DNA from 2 places in the Streptomyces thermocarboxydus genome. Region 2 is predicted to be linked to the other one. Evidence: riboswitches for the same ligand, from Rfam matches in the RefSeq annotation. Region 2 holds a riboswitch; the other holds the start of a gene.
What was found. A riboswitch is a leader RNA that binds a small molecule or an ion and turns the genes downstream of it on or off. The one in region 2 is predicted to bind cobalamin.

Region 1: another riboswitch for cobalamin. It lies ahead of metE (5-methyltetrahydropteroyltriglutamate--homocysteine S-methyltransferase); the one in region 2 lies ahead of AY578_RS22245 (ribonucleoside-diphosphate reductase subunit alpha).

What each region holds. Positions count from the first base shown of each region.
Region 1 covers NZ_CP058273.1:6,579,814-6,587,199, reverse strand. The annotation lists gene AY578_RS30090 (metal ABC transporter solute-binding protein, Zn/Mn family) at 1-425, opposite strand, end outside; gene AY578_RS30085 (metal ABC transporter permease) at 383-1,252, opposite strand; gene AY578_RS30080 (metal ABC transporter ATP-binding protein) at 1,249-1,884, opposite strand; gene AY578_RS30075 (superoxide dismutase) at 2,194-2,835, opposite strand; partial or broken gene AY578_RS30070 (tRNA (adenosine(37)-N6)-threonylcarbamoyltransferase complex transferase subunit TsaD) at 3,479-3,865, shown strand; gene AY578_RS30065 (GNAT family N-acetyltransferase) at 3,865-4,437, shown strand; cobalamin riboswitch at 4,684-4,880, shown strand; gene metE (5-methyltetrahydropteroyltriglutamate--homocysteine S-methyltransferase) at 5,059-7,377, shown strand.
Region 2 covers NZ_CP058273.1:4,796,109-4,803,494, forward strand. The annotation lists gene AY578_RS22245 (ribonucleoside-diphosphate reductase subunit alpha) at 1-1,935, opposite strand, end outside; cobalamin riboswitch at 2,061-2,191, opposite strand; gene AY578_RS22250 (GNAT family N-acetyltransferase) at 2,281-2,784, opposite strand; gene mctP (monocarboxylate uptake permease MctP) at 2,868-4,496, opposite strand; gene AY578_RS22260 (DUF3311 domain-containing protein) at 4,493-4,759, opposite strand; gene AY578_RS22265 (GntR family transcriptional regulator) at 4,951-5,715, opposite strand; gene nagB (glucosamine-6-phosphate deaminase) at 5,874-6,659, opposite strand; gene AY578_RS22275 (sensor histidine kinase) at 7,201-7,386, shown strand, end outside.

The DNA of each region.
Region 1 (7,386 bases), 1.8 Mb from region 2:
CCCAGCCGGGTCACCTCGGCCTTGGCCTTGTCCGCGTCGTTGTCGAGATTGACCTCGACCAGTTCGGCGTCGCCTCCGGCGGCCTCCTTGAACTTCTCCGCGTACGGCTCGAAGGGCGCGTACAGCACGAAGTCGGCGTCCGCCACGGCCGCGAGATCGGAGGGTTTCGGGTCGTAGTCGGGGGCGTGCTGCACCGACTCCGGCACGATGACCGTGACGTCCTCGGCGCCGGCGGCCTTGGCGAACGCCCCTTCCCAACTGGTCGTGGCGACCACGACCGGGCCAGTGCCCTTCCCCGCCGCGTCCGCGTCGGACGAGGAGGACGACGTGTCGCTTTCCCCACCGCAGCCGGTGGCCGTCAGCAGGAGGGCCGCGCTGAAACTCAGTGCGAGGAGGGGAGTGATGCGGACGCGGGTGCGCGCCATGAGCTGATTCTCCGTTCGGGTACGAGATGGACGGCGAGGACGACCACGCCGGCCGTGAGGACGAGGACGGGACCGGGCGGCCAGTCGAACCGGAGTGCGACCAGGAACCCGGTCAGGTTCACGACCACGCCGATACCGACCGCCCACACGGTGATGGACAGCAGGGAGCGGCCCAGCCGCCGGGCGGCGAGGGCCGGAAGAAGCGTCAGCGCGTCGACGAGGAGAGCACCGGTGAGCTTGATGGCTCCGGCGACGGACACCGCGACCAGGACCAGCAGCACGAGGGTGAGCCGGTCGACCCGCACGCCCGAGGCCAGGGCGAGTTCACGGTCGTAGAGGAGGAGCGCGATGTCTCTACGACGCCACCAGAAAAGAGCCGGTACGACGACAGCCAGCGCGACGAGCAGCCACAGGTCGGCGGTACCGACCGACAGGATGGACCCCCAGAGCAGGGAGAAGGCGCCCGCCGCGTTGACGCCGGAGACGGCCAGCACGAGCAGGGCGGCGGCGATCGCCAGACTCATCAGCAGACCCATGGCACCTGACAGACCGTCCGGGGTACGGGCCAGCGGAGCGACTCCGGCGCCGGCGAGCGCGCAGGCCACCAGCGCACACAGCATGGGATCGAGCCCGGTCAGCAGAGCAACGGCGATCCCCAGGAGTGCGACATGCATCATCGCGAACCGCACCGGCATGATGTCGAGGCCGACGATGACGACACCGATCACCGGAAGTCCGACCGCGGCCACCAGCAGGGCGACAGCAGCCCGTTGGACGGGCACGAGCTGCAGGAGCTGACCGACGTCGGCCGCGGCCAGGGCGCTCACCGGACCTCCCGCAGACGTCCCGCGGCCATCTCCAGCACCCGGTCGCAGCGCTCGGCCAGAGCCCGGTCGTGGGTGACGACCACGACGGTCACCGGCAAGGAGAGCAGGACGTCGGCCGCCTCCTCCTGACCGGAGAAGTCAAGGGCGGCGGTGGGCTCGTCGGCGAGCAGGACGCCCGCCCCGGCCGCCACACAGCCGACCGCCCGCGCCAGGTACATACGCTGAAGCTGACCACCGGACAGAGTGTGCAACGGCCGGTCGGCGAGATGCCCGACCCCGAGCTTGTCGGCCGCCTCCACCGCCTCGGCACGCGCACCGCCACTGGTCAGCAACTCGCTTGCCAGCAAGGGAAAACGGCCGGTCGCCGGCTTCTGCGGGATCCACGCGCACGCCCGTCGCCGCCACGCCCACTCGGCAGCACTCCCGGTGTCCCGGCCACCCACCAGGATCCGGCCCGCGACATGCCGGTGCAGCCCCAGAACAGCACGCAGCAACGTGGTCTTGCCCGACCCGTTGGTACCGGTCAGCGCCACTCGCTGCCCGCGCACGATGTCGAGATCGACGTCGCACACGGCCTCGACCCGGCCGTGCCGGCACACGACGCCCGACATCCGGACATCCAGCCCTTCCATGCCACCTCCCTGCCTCCTCACAGCAGTCGGACGGGAGAGGCGGTCGGTTCCCGGACAGGACGAAGGAGCTGCGACGGCAGCGGACTCGGTCTCCCGGGCGGGCCGCCGCGCGTTCGGCCCCGCGATGGCTGGGCACGGGAATCACGGCGCCATGGGCGCCGGCTGGTTCGAACGCATCCAGGACGTGTACCCCGGACACGCCGGAAGGGCCTCCGGCCGGGTCGTCCCGGCCCAAGGCCCTTCCTTGTGCCGCCTGCAGGTGAAGGGTGAGAAGACGATCACGAGCAGGACGTCATACGGCCCCCGCGGTCAGGGGTTCAGCAGCAGCACGTCGGCGCGGGCCTTGGCGGCCTCGTAGCGCTTCGCCACGTCCTGCCAGTTCACGACGGCCCACATGGCGTCGATGAAGTCGACCTTCTGGTTCTTGTACTGGAGGTAGAAGGCGTGTTCCCAGGCGTCGAAGACCAGGATCGGGGTGGAGCCCTGGCCGACGTTGCCCTGGTGGTCGTAGACCTGCTCCACGATCAGCCGCCCGCTCAGCGGCTCGTACGCCAGGACGCCCCAGCCCGAGCCCTGGGTGGTCGCGGCGGCCTTGGTGAGCTGCGCCTTGAAGCCGGCGAAGGAGCCGAAGGACTCGGCAATCGCGTCGGCGAGGTCACCGACACCGTCGGCGGCCAGGGGCTCGCCGCCGCCGTCACCGGTCATGTTGTGCCAGTAGATGGAGTGCAGGATGTGACCGGAGAGGTGGAAGGCCAGGTTCTTCTCCAGGCCGTTGATCGAGCCCCACTGCTCCTTGTCCCGCGCCTCGGCGAGCTGCTCCAGCGTGTCGTTGGCGCCCTTGACATACGCGGCGTGGTGCTTGTCGTGGTGCAGCTCGATGATCTGCGGGTTGATGACCGGTTCGAGCTCCGAGTAGTCGTAGGGAAGCTCCGGGAGCGTGTACACCGCCATGTCCAACATCCTCCGACGTTATTGCCACTGATGTGCAGTTGCACGCTAGCAGCAGTAGCGGCAATTATTGATCAGGCGATGGTCCTAGGACCGGTGTCACCGGGACCCCGACCGGCGCATGACGAACGACGGTGCGGCCGATCTCGCGTGCGGCGCCCGACCCCACCCCTCTGCCGCGAACTCCCTGGTGGCGGCGACCCGTTCGCCGCGTTCGGCACGGATGGCGGACGATCCCCAGCCGACACCTCCATCACCTGGACGCAGGACGCGGGCCCGCTCCTCCGCTCCGTCGGCCATGACGCGAATGGCGGCGGACTCGTCGCGGCCGAGGGCCTTGAGCGGGACGGACCGTGCGACATCCGGCGGGCCACCCCAGCCATCGGCGCCGACCCGGACGACTTTCGCCGCGATGGCCCATGGCAGCCGGGCGGGGGCACTGCTGCGCGCCTCGGGACCAGGGGTTGCATCGAAGGAGTCAAGGCCGCGTCCCCCAGGGGCGGCCATGTGCGCGGAGCCGGTTCGGTACACATCATCGGAGATCTTATTGCACACTACTTGCAACAACTTACTAATGGCAGAAAGGTCGGCCATGAGGTCTGCGATGGCGCCGGGCATCGAGTCGTCCTGCAGCAAGACGGGAGCGGACCCGGTCCGGGACCCGATCACACACCTCGAGGACACGCTGGACGACGCGGTCGCGGAGTGCTTCGACAAGGCGGCACGGGTCTTCGGGCTGCCGTATCCGGACGGTCCGGCCATCGAGGCGGTCACCGCCTGCGCCGAGCACGGCGTGAGCGCCGTGGTCGTGGTCGGCTGTGTCGCCGCGAACTCGCGGGTACGGTCGCCGGCCGAGGAGCACCGTCTGGCGGCGGGCGCCGAACTGCGGATGCCTCCGCTGCGGCTGTGCACCGACAACGGCGCGATGGCCGCCCCTGTCGGCGACCTTCTCGTACGGACGGGCGCCGCACCGGCACCGCTGGAGTACGCCGCACTGCATTCCGTCGTCATGGGGAAGGCGGTGGCCGCCTGATGACCACCGACATCCGTGTGCACCGGGACGCCGGGATACTCACGCACACCGAGTCACTGCATTCGGTGTACGTCGACGCCTTCTGCGCCCCGCCCTGGCACGAGGACGAGGCGCAGGCAACCGAGTTCGTCTCCCGGCTGCCGGCGAACGTGCGGCGTGCCGGGTTCACCGCCGCGACCGCCGTGCGCGACGGGGAGATCGTCGGCTTCGCCACCGCGTGGACCACTCCGTCTCCCCTCCCCACCGACCGCTGCTATCCCCAGGCGGCCGCCGGCCTCGGCAACGACCGCACCGCCGACTGGCTGTGCGGAGCCCGGGAGATCGACGAACTCGCCGTCCGGCCCACCGCCCGCGGCACCGGTCTCGCCACCCGCCTCCTCGAAGCGGTGACCGCAGACGCGCCCGAAGGGCGGGCATGGCTGCTCACCTCGGTCCGGAACGGGCGGGCCATGGCCTTCTACCGCCGCCACGGCTGGACGCAGGCCACCCACCCCTCCCCCGACGGCAAGGGCATCGTCGTCTTCCTCGGCCCGCGCCACCCCGCTCGTTCCCTCGCCCCGCTCCCCCTGTGAGCCTTCGGAGGCCCCGCCTTGCCCACCGCTGAAATCCGCCGCCATTTCCTCGAGATCGTCACCGAGCGCGCCACAACGTGGTCCTCAGCGCCCCACTGCGAACCCATGCCCCGACCTTGCTGTTCGTCAAGCACTGGCCCAGGGCGGCGAGGTCCTGGCACCGTTCCGGGCGCGTGACATGGGTCACCGCCCGGATCACGGACGTCCGCGTTCCTGACGGGCCGACTGCCCGTAGGCTGCCCGCAGCAGCTGGTTCGCCCCGTCAGCCAGACGAGGTGTCGCAAGAGGGAACCCGGTGGGAATCCGGGACTGCCCCGCAGCGGTGAGCGGGAACGACCGCCGTCATACGCACTGGGTCCGAAGTACCGGGCCCGGGAAGCGACGGCCAGTAGGTGTCCTCGAACGGTGAGGACGTGCCCGCGAGTCCGAAGACCTGCCAACTGCCCGCGCGCGAACCGTTCGTGCGCGGACATCCCGGTGACCTCGAGGGCGGGTCGGCGTACATATCAGGCGGACGGCCCTGCCTTGTCGCGCAGCGTCGGTCACGCCCGGTGTGTCTCCCCTTCGCGTTCTCGTCCCGTCTCCGGGATCTCAGGGATTCATCTCGCGAAGGAGATCTCCGTGACCACGAAGTCCGCAGCCGCGGCAGCACGGGCCACCGTGTACGGCTACCCCCGGCAGGGTCGGAACCGTGAACTGAAGAAGGCCGTCGAGGGCTACTGGAAGGGCCGCGTAACCGCCGAAGCCCTCCGCGCCACGGCCGCCGAACTGCGCCGTACGAACTGGCTGCAGTTGGCCGACGCGGGCATCGACGAGGTACCGACCGGCGACTTCTCGTACTACGACCACGTCCTGGACACCACGGTCATGGTCGGTGCGATCCCCGAGCGCCACCGCGCCGCCGTGGCCGGCGACGCGCTGGACGGCTACTTCGCCATGGCGCGCGGTACCCAGGAGGTGGCACCGCTGGAGATGACCAAGTGGTTCGACACCAACTACCACTACCTCGTCCCGGAACTGGGCCCCGACTCCGCGTTCACCGCCGACTCCGCCAAGCAGGTCGGTGAGCTGAAGGAGGCCCTCGCGCTCGGCCTGACCGCCCGGCCCGTCCTCGTCGGTCCCGTCACCTACCTTCTGCTCGCCAAACCCGCCCCGGGCATGCCGGCGGACTTCGAGCCGCTCACCCTGCTGGACCGGCTGCTGCCCGTGTACGCCGAGGTCCTGGCCGACCTGCGGGCGGCGGGCGCGGAGTGGGTCCAGCTGGACGAGCCCGCCCTCGTCCAGGACCGCACCCCGGCCGAGCTGAACGCCGCCGAGCGCGCCTACCGTGACCTCGGCGGTCTAGCCGACCGGCCGAAGCTCCTGGTCGCCTCGTACTTCGACCGGCTCGGCGAGGCGCTGCCGATGCTGGCCAAGGCCCCGGTCGACGGTCTCGCCCTGGACTTCACCGGGGCGGCGGCCGCCAACCTGGATGCGCTGGCCTCCGCCGGCGGGCTGCCCGGCAAGCGGCTGGTCGCCGGTGTGGTCAACGGCCGCAACGTCTGGGTCAACGACCTCGCCGCCTCCCTGTCCACGCTCGGCACGCTGCTGGGCCTGGCCGACCGCGTCGACGTGTCCGCCTCCTGCTCCCTGTTGCACGTCCCCCTGGACACCGCCGCCGAACGGGACATCGAACCGCAGATCCTGCGCTGGCTCGCCTTCGCCAGGCAGAAGAGCGCCGAGGTCGTCACCCTCGCCAGGGGTCTCGCCCGGGGCACCGACGCCATCGCCGCCGACCTGGCGGCGAACCGTGCGGACCTCGCCTCCCGTGCCGACTCCCCCGTCACCCACGATCCGGCCGTCCGCGCCCGCGCCTCCGCGGTCGCCGAGACCGACGGGCGCCGTTCCCCGTCCTACGCGGAGCGCGCCGCCGCCCAGCGCGCCCACCTCGGGCTGCCGCTGCTGCCGACCACGACCATCGGCTCCTTCCCGCAGACCGGCGACCTGCGCGCCGCCCGCGCCGACCTGCGCGCCGGGCGGATCGACACAGCCGACTACGAGGAGCGGATCAAGGCGGAGATCCAGGAGGTCATCTCCTTCCAGGAGAAGACCGGCATCGACGTCCTCGTACACGGCGAACCCGAACGCAACGACATGGTCCAGTACTTCGCCGAGCGACTCACCGGCTACCTGGCCACGCAGCACGGCTGGGTCCAGTCCTACGGCACCCGCTATGTCCGCCCGCCGATCCTGGCCGGCGACATCTCCCGCCCCGAGCCGATGACGGTGCGCTGGACGTCCTACGCCCAGTCGCTCACCGAGAAGCCGGTCAAGGGCATGCTCACCGGGCCGGTCACCATGCTCGCCTGGTCCTTCGTCCGCGACGACCAGCCACTCGCCGACACCGCCCATCAGGTCGCCCTCGCCCTGCGCGACGAGGTGCACGACCTGGAGGCCGCGGGCACGTCCGTCATCCAGGTGGACGAACCCGCCCTGCGTGAGACGCTGCCGCTACGCAGCGCCGACCGGGCCGGATACCTGGACTGGGCCACCGAAGCCTTCCGGCTCACCACGTCCGGCGTCCGCCCGGACACCCAGATCCACACCCACATGTGCTACGCCGAGTTCGGCGACATCGTCCAGGCCATCGACGACCTCGACGCCGACGTCATCAGCCTGGAGGCGGCCCGCTCCCGTATGCAGGTCGCCCACGAACTCGCCGCCCACGGCTACCCGCGCGAGGCCGGACCCGGCGTCTGGGACATCCACTCCCCGCGCGTCCCGAGCACCGACGAGGCCGCGGAACTCCTGCGCACCGGCCTCAAGGCCATCCCCGCCGAACGGCTCTGGGTCAACCCCGACTGCGGTTTGAAGACCCGCGCCTGGCCCGAGACCCGGGCCTCACTCGAACACCTGGTGACCGCCGCCCGCACCATCCGTGACGAGCTGTCCCGCTCCTGACCCCCGGCT
Region 2 (7,386 bases):
CGAGTTGACCTGGAGGAACTCCCCGGACAGCGTCTCGCGCTTGAACAGGTTGGACACCTGCGGCTCGATGCACTCGTACACGCCCGCGATGGACGCGATGGTCGCGGTGGGCGCGATCGCCAGCAGCAGCGCGTTGCGCAGGCCCGTCGCGGCGATCCTGGTCCGCAGCGCCTCCCAGCGCCCCGGCCAGGCGAGCTCGACGCCGTAGTGGTCGGGGTGCAGCACGCCCCGCGCGGTGCGGGTCTTCTCCCAGGCGGGCAGCGGGCCGTGCCGCTCGGCCAGTCCCGCGGACGTCTCGTACGCGGCGAGCATGATCCGCTCGGCGATCCGGGTGGACAGCGCCTTCGCCTCGGGGGAGTCGAACGGCATCCGCATCCGGAAGAAGACGTCCTGCAGCCCCATCACGCCCAGACCCACCGGGCGCCAGCGGCTGTTGGACCGGGACGCCTCCCCGGTCGGGTAGAAGTTGATGTCGACCACCCGGTCCAGGAACGTCACGGCGGTGCGGACCGCCGCGTCCAGGCGCTCCCAGTCCATGCCGTCCTCGCCGGCGAATGCCGCGAGGTTGACCGAGCCGAGGTTGCAGACCGCCGTCTCCCCGTCGTCGGTGACCTCCAGGATCTCCGTGCACAGGTTGGAGGAGTGGACGACGTGGCCCGGCTCGGCGGTCTGGTTGGCGGTGCGGTTGGCGGTGTCCTTGAAGGTCATCCAGCCGTTGCCGGTCTGTGCGAGGGTGCGCATCATCCGGCCGTACAGCTCGCGCGCCGGGAGCGTCCTGCGGGCCAGGCCCTTGGCCTCGGCGGCCCGGTAGGCCGCGTCGAACTCCTCGCCCCACAGGTCGACCAGCTCGGGCACGTCCACCGGGGAGAACAGCGACCACGGCGCGTCGTCGGCGACCCGGCGCATGAACTCGTCCGGCACCCAGTGCGCCAGATTCAGGTTGTGCGTACGGCGGGCGTCCTCGCCGGTGTTGTCGCGCAGTTCGAGGAACTCCTCGATGTCCGCGTGCCAGGTCTCCAGGTAGACCGCGGCGGCGCCCTTGCGGCGGCCGCCCTGGTTCACGGCGGCGACCGAGGCGTCCAGCGTCTTCAGGAACGGGACGATGCCGCCTGAGTGCCCGTTGGTGCCGCGGATCAGCGAACCCCGGGCGCGGACGCGGGAGAAGGACAGGCCGATGCCGCCGGCGTGCTTCGAGAGGCGGGCGACCTGGTGGTAGCGCTCGTAGAGGGAGTCCAGCTCGTCCCGGGGGGAGTCCAGGAGGTAGCAGGACGACATCTGCGGGTGGCGGGTGCCGGAGTTGAACAGCGTGGGGGAGGAGGGCAGGTAGTCGAGCCGGCTCATCAGCCCGTACAGCGCGGCGACCTCCTCCAGCGCCCGCTCGCTGTCGTCCTCGGCGAGCCCGCACGCGACCCGGAGCAGGAAGTGCTGGGGCGTCTCGACGACCTTGCGGGTGACCGGGTGGCGCAGCAGATAGCGGCTGTGCAGGGTGCGCAGCCCGAAGTAGCCGAACCGGTCGTCGGCGTCCGTGTCGATCAGCGCGTCCAGGCGGGCCGCGTGCAGCCGGACGAACGCGGCGGTGCGGTCGCCGATCAGGCCCTCCCGGTGCCCGGCGGCCACCGAGCCGGTGAACGAGGTGACGCCCTGCGAGGCGGCCTCGGCGCGGATGCCGATCGTCAGCAGCCGGGCGGCGAGCCGGGAGTAGGCGGGGTCCTCGGAGATCAGCCCGGCCGCCGCCTCGGCGGCCAGTTCCCGCAGCTCCGCCTCGTCGGCGGCGGCGGACCGGCCGCGCAGCGCGGCGGCCGCCACCCGGCCGGGGTCGGCGTCGGGCAGGTCGGCGGTCAGCTGGGTCAGGGTCCGCAGCAGCGCGGCCCCGGGGCCGTCGCTCTCCTCGGTCACGCGGGTCGCTGAAGCCGGATCGGCTGGCGCGATGGTCACGTGGGGCTCTCCCTCGCTCGGCACGGGGGCCTCGAAGAGCGCAGGGGGCAGCACACGAACGCACGCGGCGTCGCGTCCACCGGCCCATTCCGCGAGGCCCGGACGTCAGGGCACCCGGACCGGAAGGGCCGGGCGCACTGTCGGCAGGTCCTCGGACTGACTCCCGTGCGCGCCCGTGGGCAGGCATGGGTACACCGTTGCGGGACAGTTCCGGATTCGCACCGGATTCCCCTGCGACGACAGCGAGCATGAGCATACATCTTGTGCCGGGTGCCGCTGACGGACCCATATGTTGTGTCGCGCAGGGGTTACAGTGGTGTCGCGCGGAGAGGCAGGAGTGGGCTGTCAGAGCGTCAGCTCGTAGACCAGCAGCAGGATGTCGTCCACCTCCGGCAGCGGGTTCCAGTCCCGCGCCGGGTTGCGCGTGAAGCCCAGCCGCTCGTACACCCGGTGCGCGGCGTGCATGCTGCGCTGCGTGGACAGCACCATCCGCGTACGGCCGAGCCCCCTCGCGCGGTCGACGCAGGCGCGCACCAAAGCCTCGCCGGCGCCCCGGCCGCGGGCGTCGGCGGAGACTGCCAGCATGCGTATCTCCGCCTCGCCGGGCCCGGCGAGGTCCGCCATGGGGCCGGGGCCCGGCACGAAGGTCACCCCGCCCAGCAGCGTGCCGTCCCCCACGGCGACCAGCACCTCGGCCGCCGCCGCCCGCTTCGCCACGTCCCGCAGCTCGCCCAGGTAGCCGTCCGACTCCCCGAAGTCCAGCAGGCCGTCACCGAGATAGGCCTGCGCCGTGATCTCACCCAGTTCCGCGTGTTCGCCGGCGGTCACCGGCCGGATGACGATGTCCATGCGGGGGAGTCTGCCGCACGGGCACGACAACGGGCCGCCGGTTTTCCACCGACGGCCCGCTGCCGTGTGTATGTATGACCGCGTCAGTGCGCGCTGCCCGCCGTGGCCGGCGGGAGCTCGACCTCCACGCCCGGGTCGCCGACGTCCGCCGTGTAGTCCTCCGGCTTGGTCTCGTCGACGCCCTCCGGCGCCTTGACCGCCCGCAGGACGAAGGTCAGGACGACCGCGACCAGCACGTTGATCACGAAGGCGGTGAGACCGATGTAACCGATCTCCCCGATGCCCGGGATCTCCTTGGACGAGCCGCCGAAGTGCTTCTGCGTAGGCGACGCCACCCCGTACGCGGCGACCGTGCCGTAGATCATGCCGACCGCCCAGCCGCCGATCAGCGCCCAGCGGTGGAACCAGCGGGTGAACAGGCCGCCCACCAGCGCCGGGAAGGTCTGCAGGATCCAGATGCCGCCCAGCAGCTGGAAGTTGATCGCGACGGTCTTGTCCATGGTCAGGACGAAGATCAGCGCGCCCACCTTCACCAGCAGGGACACGATCTTGGAGACGGCGGTCTCCTGCCTGGGCGTCGCGTCCGGCTTGATGAAGTCCTTGTAGATGTTGCGGGTGAAGAGGTTCGCCGCCGCGATCGACATGATCGCCGCCGGCACCAGCGCGCCGATGCCGATCGCCGCGAAGGCCACACCGGCGAACCAGTCCGGGAACATGTTCTCGAACAGTTGCGGGATGGCAAGCTGGCCGTTCTGCACCTTCACCCCGGCCGCGATCGCCATGAACCCGAGCAGCGCCAGCAGGCCCAGCATCAGCGAGTACAGCGGCAGGATCGTGGTGTTCCGGCGGATCACCTCACGGCTGCGCGAGGACAGCGTCGCGGTGATCGAGTGCGGGTACATGAACAGCGCGAGCGCCGAGCCCAGCGCCAGCGTGGCGTACGTCCACTGGCCCGCCTCCCCCGGCACCACGGCGCCGCGCGGTGCGCCCGTGGCCGGGTTGGTCTGGCTGTACGCCTCCTGCGCGGAGGCGAAGATCTCGTCGAAACCGCCCAGCTTGATCGGGATGTAGATGATCGCCACCGCGATCACGAGGTAGATCAGCGTGTCCTTGACGAACGCGATCAGCGCGGGCGCCCGCAGCCCCGACGAGTAGGTGTACGCGGCCAGCACACCGAAGGCGAGCAGCAGCGGCAGGTCCTTGACGAACCAGTTGGTGTTCTCGCCGCCGCCGACGCCCATCACGTCCAGCACCGCCTGGATGCCGACCAGTTGCAGCGCGATGTACGGCATCGTCGCCAGGATGCCGGTGACCGCGACGGCCAGCGACAGCCCCTTCGAGCCGAACCGCCCGCGCACGAAGTCGGAGGTCGTCACATAGCCGTGCTTGTGCGACACCGACCACAGCCGGGGCAGGAAGGTGAAGATCAGCGGATACACGAGGATCGTGTACGGCACCGCGAAGAAGCCGGCCGCGCCCGCCGCGTAGATCGCCGCCGGGACGGCCACGAAGGTGTACGCGGTGTACAGATCGCCGCCCAGCAGGAACCAGGTGACCCAGGTGCCGAACGAGCGCCCGCCCAGGCCCCATTCGTCGAGGGTGTGCTCGTTCGCGGCCTTGCGCCAGCGTGCGGCCAGGAAGCCCATCGCGGTGACGAGCACGAAGAAGAAGATGAAGACGGCGAGTGCCACGCCGTTCACGCCGTCGTTCACTGCTCCGCACCACCCTTCGCGGCAGAGCGGGCGCGCTGGTCACGCTGCCAGAGCTTGTACGCGGTCATCGTCAGCGTGGTCGAGATCAGCACCCACAGCATCTGGTACCAGTAGAAGAACGGGATGCCGATGAACGTCGGGTCGGTCTTGGCGTAGGACCCGACCCACAGCATGGCGACGAATGGTGCGAGCAGACAGACGCCGATGACGACGCGCACAGGCGTCACCACCGGCCCTGGAGTTGTTTGCGGGGTTTGCGACATCAGACGGCTCCCGTCCCCTCACTGATCGCCGACGTTGGCTCGCGGCAATGTAGGTGAGGGCGCGGGGCGGCCGTAACCCCCCGTAGGAGGGGCGGTATGCAGCAGCAGCGCAACCGCAAGGCAACAGCAACGAAAATCCTGTCAACCACCCGGTCTGTCGGGTTTTGCGGTCACGCGGACGGCTGCCTGGCTCAGTCCTGGGGGCGCTTGAGGCGCGCGACGAACTTGTACCGGTCGCCCCGGTACACCGACCGCACCCACTCCACCGGCTGACCGTCCCGGTCGAGCGAGTGCCGGGACAGCATCAGCATCGGCAGGCCCACGTCGGTGCCCAGCAGGCCCGCCTCGCGCGGCGTGGCCAGGGACGTCTCGATGGTCTCCTCGGCCTCCGCGAGACGGACGTCGTACACCTCGGCCAGGGCCGTGTAGAGGGAGGTGTACTTGGTCAGGCTGCGGCGCAGCGCCGGGAAGCGCTTGGCACTGAGGTGGGTGGTCTCGATGGCCATGGGCTCGCCGTTGGCCATGCGCAGCCGCTCGATGCGCAGCACCCTGCCGCCGGCGGTGATGTCGAGCAGGCCCGCGAGCCGGTCGTCGGCCGTGATGTACCCGAGGTCGAGAAGCTGCGAGGTCGGCTCCAGACCCTGGGCGCGCATGTCCTCCGTGTACGAGGTGAGCTGGAGCGCCTGGGACACCTTGGGCTTGGCGACGAAGGTGCCCTTGCCCTGGATCCGCTCCAGCCGGCCCTCGACCACCAGTTCCTGGAGCGCCTGGCGCACGGTGGTGCGCGAGGTGTCGAACTCGGCGGCCAGCGTGCGCTCGGGCGGGACCGGCGTGCCGGGGGGCGCGGTCTCGGTCATGTCGAGCAGGTGTTTCTTCAGCCGGTAGTACTTGGGCACGCGCGCCGTACGGACCGCGGTCCCACCCTCGTTCTCCGTACTGCTGACGTCGGTGCTCATGCTCTGCCTTCCCGGCTCCGGCTGCCGAAGCGGCCGACAGACCGTCGGCCACGGCTGACATCGTGGCACGGCTCCGGGCGGGGGCGGGCCCCTCGCACGCTCCGTGATCCCTTTTGTATACCCCTGTGACCAGCGATGGTCCAGACCACGGGCGGTGGTCAGAGGCCCTGCCACTCCGGCTTGTTGACGTAGGCGTGGCGGAAGTAGTCGGCGAGCTTCAGCTTGGAGGCGGCGGCCTCGTCGACCACGACGGTGGCGTGGGGGTGCAGCTGGAGCGCGGACGCCGGGCATACCGCGGCGACCGGGCCCTCGACGGTGGCGGCGACCGCGTCCGCCTTGCCCTCGCCGGTGGCCAGCAGCACCAGGTGCCGGGCCTCCAGAATGGTGCCGATGCCCTGGGTGATGACGTGGTGCGGCACCTGGGCGATGTCGCCGTCGAAGAAGCGGGCGTTGTCCACCCGGGTCTGCTCGGTCAGCGTCTTGATGCGGGTGCGCGAGGCGAGCGAGGAGCACGGCTCGTTGAAGCCGATGTGACCGTCGGTGCCGATGCCGAGCAGCTGGAGGTCCACGCCGCCGGCCTCGGCCAGCTCACGGTCGTAGCGCTCGCACGCGGCCTGCACGTCCTCGGCCGTGCCGTCGGGTCCCAGGAAGGCGTCCATCGGGATGCCGAGCGGCTCCAGCACCTCGCGCCGCAGCACCGAGCGGTAGGACTCGGGGTGGTCCGCGGGCAGTCCCACGTACTCGTCGAGCTGGGCCACCCGCGCGCGGGAGGTGTCCACGGCGCCGGCGCGGACCTTCGCCGCCAGCGCCTCGTAGACGGGCAGCGGCGTGGAGCCGGTCGCCACGCCGAGCAGGGCGTCGGGCTTGCGCCGCAGCAGCCGCGCCATGGCCTCGGCGACGAGCTCGCCTCCCGCCTTGGCGTCCGCAACGATGACAACTTCCACGGTGGGCCTGCCGATCTTCCGGTGGACTCGACTGGGACGGGCCCCGGGAGGTGCCGGGACCATGTGGTTTAGACCAATCTCAATCTAGCAGAGGGGCGCCCGCCCGCCGAGGTGAAACCGGCACCCGGGCCGAAACCGCTCCCCGCGCGCGGGTGCCCCGAAAACGTGGCCTCCGACCCGCCCCGAGGGGACCCCGGTCGGGTTAGGCTGCGTGGTGGACCCGTCTGCGTCCGTAAAAGGCGCGGGGGGCGCGGAAGAACGCCGTACGACGCATTTACAGGCGCAGTGGTCTAGTCCACAATGCGTAGCAGGACACACAGACCTGCCTTCCCCGCACAGGAAGGCGGACCGAGGATCCGAGGCTCTCTGCCCTGACTGCCCCGGCTCCTCATCCTTCGGCCGACCGGGACCGCACACCCCACCGGCCGATATTGCTCCGGGCTGCGGTGCCGGGAGGGTTGAGGGTCCCTCCCAGGCGCCGCGGCCCGCGGGTGTTTCCGGGGGTCACAAGCGCACGGGTACGCTCGCTGACGTGCCCTCCATGAACGAACTCGTACGCCAGCACACCGCCCTCGACGACACCGACCTCGAGTGGCTCCATCTGCTGGTCTCGGAGTGGCAGCTGCTCTCCGACCTCTCCTTCGCCGACCTGGTCCTGTGGGTCCCCACCCGCGACGGCACGCGGTACGTCTCCGTCGCCCAGATGCGGCCCAACACCGGCCCGACC